2 linked regions of the Coraliomargarita algicola genome follow. The protein of the gene in region 1 interacts with the protein of each later gene in a pairwise test. Links are inferred from orthologs where the notes say so. Each region holds a gene or a part of one and is shown in the gene's direction. Other genes may lie near its edges.

What was found. The genes of interacting proteins can lie anywhere in the genome.
Region 2: the proteins of SH580_RS05700 (region 1) and SH580_RS13345 interact in binary tests that used the Escherichia coli proteins (3 or more experiments, as listed by UniProt). The link is inferred for Coraliomargarita algicola from one-to-one orthologs.

The regions. Positions count from the first base shown.
Region 1 is NZ_CP138858.1:1,492,828-1,495,690, reverse strand. It holds SH580_RS05700 (cell division protein FtsZ), read left to right. Parts: upstream 1-727; coding sequence 728-1,999; downstream 2,000-2,863. Other genes in the region: SH580_RS05695 (FtsX-like permease family protein), read left to right, coding at 2,001-2,863; ftsA (cell division protein FtsA), read left to right, coding at 1-719. UniProt on the Escherichia coli protein: Essential cell division protein that forms a contractile ring structure (Z ring) at the future cell division site. The regulation of the ring assembly controls the timing and the location of cell division.
Region 2 is NZ_CP138858.1:3,286,727-3,289,552, forward strand. It holds SH580_RS13345 (rod shape-determining protein), read left to right. Parts: upstream 1-815; coding sequence 816-1,838; downstream 1,839-2,826. Other genes in the region: tyrS (tyrosine--tRNA ligase), read left to right, coding at 1-701; mreC (rod shape-determining protein MreC), read left to right, coding at 1,848-2,699; SH580_RS13355 (hypothetical protein), read left to right, coding at 2,689-2,826. UniProt on the Escherichia coli protein: Forms membrane-associated dynamic filaments that are essential for cell shape determination. Acts by regulating cell wall synthesis and cell elongation, and thus cell shape.

The DNA.
Region 1 (2,863 bases):
AGTCTGTGAGCGATAGCCTGCGTGTGATTCGTGGCATCGATCTGGATGTCAGCGATATGATTATTTCCAGCATTGCCTCCGGGGTGGTGCTACTGGAAGAGTCGGAGAAGGAAAATGGTGCGCTGGTCATCGATATGGGAGGCGGCACGACGGATTACGTGCTCTACCGCAAGGGCTTTATCGTGAAGACCGGAGTGATCCCAGTGGGGGGCGACCATATTACTAATGATTTAAGTATCGGGCTGCGGGTGGCACGTAAAAGTGCGGAAGAATTTAAGATTAAGAACGGTCGCGCTTATTACGAGAGCGAAGACCGCGATGCGAAGGTCTGGCTTTTTGGCGATATGACGATCGGCGATCGTGAGTATCCGCTGGCTGCCATCACTAAAATTATCGAGGCGCGCGTCGCGGAAGTCTTTGATATTATTAAGGAACAACTGGTTGCTGCCGAGATGTTTGAACCGAGCGATATCGCTTCGGGGGTGGTATTGACGGGCGGCAGTTCGCAGCTAACTGGGATCGAGGAAGCGGCCCATCGTCGTTTTGGGTTGGATGCACGTGTCTCTGAGGGGCCTAAAGATGTGGCTGAGGAACTGCGTATGCCAGAATATAGTACCACGCTCGGGCTATTGCACTACGCACTGACTGGACAGGAAGAAAGCCAACAAGAAGCCAAGCCCTCTGGTATTTTGCGCCGTTTGACAGGCTTATTTAACTAGGAATTATAGTGGATACGACAAGCGATATATTGTTTGACCAAGAGACCGCGCAGGCCGATCTGAAGATTAAGATTGTCGGTGTCGGTGGTGCGGGGACAAATGCGGTGGTGGGTCTCAAATTGGATAATTTGGGGGATGTGCGCTTGGCTGCTATAAATACTGATGCGCAGGCGCTCAATCAGTCGCCGCTAGCTGAAAAGCTGGTGATCGGACGTTCGGTTACACGTGGTCTCGGTGCCGGGGGTGAAGTTGAAATTGGCCGAGCGGCAGCAGAGTCGGATCGCGATGCCATTTCCCGTTTGGTCGGCGATGCGGATTTGATCATTATCGTTGTCGGATTGGGCGGCGGTACCGGGAGCTCAGCGGCGGCAGTGGTGGCCGAGGTTGCCGCAAAGACGAATGCTCTGGTGCTGGCTTTTGCCACCTTGCCCTTTAGCTTTGAAGGGGCGCGCCGTAAGCGCATTGCAGAAGAGAGTGTCGGCGAATTGCGCCAACTGGTGCACGGTTTAATTCCTTTGCCCAACGATGTTTTGCTGCAAGAGGGCGATGAAGACACGAGCGTGCTGAACGCTTTTGCAGTGGCAGACCGCTGGATCGGACGTGGTGTCAATTCGCTGTGTGCCATGTTACTCAAGACCGGGCTGATCAATCAGGACTTTAGTTCCTTACGCTCGGTCTTTCAGTATCGCGGGGGGAAGACGATTTTTGGCACCGGCACCGCGACCGGCGGCGATTATGTTAAAGATGCATTGGAAGAGTTATTTATATGCCCGCTTTTGCATCTCGGGGATCGTCCGGCACAGCTTGATCGTATTTTAGTGAATATCATCGGTGGCGCGGATCTTGGTATTGCCAAGGTGAACGAGATCATGACGCAAGTGACGCAGCGCTTTGGCTCGCGTGAAGATATCGTTTTCGGTGCGGTGATTGACGAGAGTCGTAGTCAGAGTATCGAGCTATGTATCCTAGGGAAGGCTGAGATTGGGCTTCCGGTGAACAGTGAAAAGCTTGTGGTGCCTGAGGCGAAGCATAAGCGAATCGCAACGCCTGGGCTCGGCCTTGAAACTGTGATTGGGCAGGATACCCGTGCGCCGCGTCCGGTGCATACGTCGAAGTTGCGGCAAAAGAAGCTTCCGGACGAGAGCCAGGATGAGTTTACTTTTGTCGATAACGAAGATCAACGCGGCTATTTCGATAAGACCGACCGCAACGACTATAACGACGAAGACCTCGACGTGCCCACCTTCATGCGGCGCGGTATCAAGATAAAGATCAAATAATATGCCTTGGTACATCTACCATGCTCTGAAGCAGTTGTTTCCTTCAGGGCGTTTCTTTTCCTTTTTCTCACTCATGTCTATCATGGGAGTGATGTTAGGTGTTTGTGTGTTGATTATCGTGCAGAGCGTGATGAATGGTTTTGGCGAAGGTATTCGCCAGCGACTGACCGAGACGCAAGGGGATATTCGTATTCGTTCCAGCGAAGTCATTTACGACTGGGAGGCGATCATGGATCGGGTGTTGGAGCAGGACGCAGTGATCGGCGCTTCGCCATTTGCGGAAGGAGTGATTATGCTGCAGCATCAGAATCGGCCACAGTTTCCTTTCGTTCGGGGAGTGGATCCATGGTCGGAAGAGGAGGTGGTTCCGCTGGAGAAGTTTTTGACCCTTGGGAATATGGAAGACTTCGATGATGACGGTGTCTTTTTAGGTGAAGGCTTGGCTTATGCGCTGAAAGCCGGTCCGGGCTCCGTGGTCGAGGTGTTTACACCCTTAATGCTGGAAGCTCTCAAGCAGGATGAAGTCTTGCTGCCGCGTGAGTTTAAAGTGGTCGGCCTATTTCGTACGGGATCGCCGCAGGTGGATGGCAATACGATGATCACGACTTTGCGGGTCATGCAGGAACTCTATGGTTTGGAAGATGGTGTGCATGGGATCGTGCTGAAATTACGGCCTGGGCAAGATGCGTACGAATACAGTGTCGATCTTGAGCGCGAGGTGTTGCGCCCCGGCTTGGATGCGGTCAGTTGGATTGAGTCCAATCAGGATTTTCTCTTTGTCATCGAGCAAGAAAAACGAGTGATCTCGTTTATTATCATTTTTATTATCTTGGTCGCTTCGTTTTCGATCGCGATTGCATTGAT
Region 2 (2,826 bases), 1.8 Mb from region 1 along the record:
TCGAGTTTTTGTACCCACTTATTCAGGGCTACGATTCACTCGTGCTCAACGCGGATGTTGAGATTGGTGGTACGGACCAACTTTTCAATATGCTCGTCGGCCGGGCACTGCAGAAGGATGCTGGCAAGCAAGAGCAGGCCGTCATCACCATGCCGCTTCTGGTCGGTCTTGATGGCACCAAGAAAATGTCAAAGAGTGCGGATAACTACATCGCGTTCACCGATAGTCCTAAAGAGATGTTTGGTAAAATCATGTCGATCCCAGATGATACGATGTGGGATTACTATCGGTTATTACTGGAATTGCCTGAGGATAAGATTGAGAAGCTCAAGACTGGCCACCCCATGGAGGCTAAAAAACATCTGGCTTCTTCGCTGGTGGGGCAGTTTCACTCCATGCAGGCAGGTAAGCATGAGCTAGAGCAATTCGAGCAAGTCTTCTCAAAGAACAAGCTGCCAGATGATATGCCCACTTTTACTTGGAGCGATTTGCTGGGCGATGCTGCCAGCGCACCGCTCTTTGAAGTGATGGCACAATCAGAGCTGTTTGAGAGTAAGGGCGCGATTCGTCGCCTCGTGAAGCAGGGCGGTGTTAAAATTGATGGCGAAAAACAAGATGACCCGAATCGCGAAGTGACTCCGCCCAGCGGCGAGCAAATTTTCCAAGCAGGCAAGCGTGTCTTTTTCAAGCTCGTAGGCTAAGCGCGGCAAAGATGTGCTTCGCTTGCGGTAATCATTTGACTTTCAAATGCTTTCATAGAAAAAGGGTTTATTCTCTGATCAGTCAGCGCAGCGCTATTTAACATCCATCTTATTGTGTTCGGATTCCTCTCCAACGACATCGGCATCGACCTTGGCACCGCCAATACGCTAGTATTTGCAAAAGAAAAAGGCATCGTCCTGCGCGAACCCAGCGTGGTGGCTATCTACTCGTCGACTAAGAAGGTATGCGCCGTCGGTGCCGAGGCGAAAAAAATGCTCGGTCGCACTCCGGGGAATATTACTGCGATCCGTCCCATGAAGGACGGGGTGATCGCCGATTTTGAAATTACTGAGGCGATGCTCCGGTATTTCATCAATAAGGTGAATAAGAAAAAGACTTTTGTGGCGCCACGCATTGTAGTGGCGGTCCCTTCGGGAATCACCGAAGTTGAGCGTCGTGCGGTCAAAGACTCTGCGATCCGTGCCGGCGCTCGCGATGTCGTGCTACTCGAAGAGCCGATGGCCGCAGCCATCGGCGTCGGACTGCCGATCGATGAGCCCGCAGCCAACATGATTGTTGATATCGGCGGGGGGACTACGGAAGTGGCGATTATCTCACTCGCTGGTGTGGTTTATACGAAGAGTATCCGTGTGGGGGGCGATGAGATCGACAGTGCGATTGTCAACTACATGAAGCGTGCTTACAATTTGATGATTGGGGAGCGGACCGCAGAAGAGATCAAGATCAAGGTCGGATCCGCTTTTCCACTGGAAGAGGAAATTTCGATGGAAGTGCGCGGTCGTGACTCCGTGGCTGGTCTGCCTAAGACGATTACCATCACTTCTCAGGAGATTCGGGATGCACTTTCGGATACGATTGCCGCGATTGTCGACCTCGTGCGAAATGCTTTGGAGCGCTGCCCCCCTGAACTTTCAGCGGACTTGGTCGATCGCGGGTTTTTCCTGGCTGGAGGCGGTGCCATGATTAAGGGACTCGACCAGCAACTCAGTGATGCGACGGGCTTGCCCGTAATCATTGCCGAAGATCCACTCAGTGCCGTTGCCAACGGGACTGGCTTGGTCCTGCACGAACTGGCCTTTCTTTTGAAAGACCTCACGGGAACCCCCAAAAGCTAGCGCTGCGCCGTGGCGAATCACCGCCTCGATAAAATTAAGCCGTTAGTCGCCTTGGGCGCCTTTCTAGTTGCTTGGTGGATTGTGCCGACCGCGATCAAATCCTTCCTTCGGGTGAGCTTTTCTGAATTTCAAGCGCCCGCGTGGGTCGCGACATCCTACCTCGACGATCTAGAAGGTTTTTGGGCGCGCCGTAGTCACTCTAAAGTAGAGCTGATCGAAGCGGGGCGGGAAGTGGCACGGGCCAAATCGCTCTATCAATTTAATGCGCAGCGTAATGAGACTCTGGAGAATGAGATTCAACGCCTCGAATCGATTCTAAACCTTCCCAGCCGGCGTGAGTTTCGTTATGAAGTCGCTCGTGTGATTCGTCGTGATCTAAATGCGTGGTGGCAGCAAATTGTCATTCGCAAGGGCGAGGACTATAAAATTCCAGTGGGTGCCGCAGTCGTCTTTTATGGCGGCGTGGTCGGGCGCGTGGTGGAGGTCAACGCATTTACCAGTCGTATCGAATTAATCAGTAGTCCCAATTTCCGCATGGCGGCTAATTTCGAAGGAGATGAGCGACCTGTTGTTTATCAAGGTCTCGCTCAAGGCGGCTTCGGTGAGCCGAAGGGAGTTGTGCGTGATGCGCCGCAAGACATGGTTGCCAGCACTCAAGCGCCGCTCAAGCTCGTCTCCACGCGATTAGGAGGCACCTTTCCTCCCGGTTTAATGATTGGGCGTGTGAACTGGTTACAACCTGGTAGCACTGGTATCTTTCAGACTGGCACCGTGGAGCTCAATTCTGACTTGCTCAGCTTGCACGAGGTGGCGGTTTTGATTCCGCTTTATCCGATTGACCTTGATTCCGATGCTCCTTGACCCACGTGCCATACTCATGTTTGGAGCCAATGCGCTGCTGCTCTACTTGACTTTGCTGGTGAACTCAGCGCTGACGAGTGGGTCTATTTACCTCATGCTCTTAGGGCCAATGCTGGTATTCCCCGCT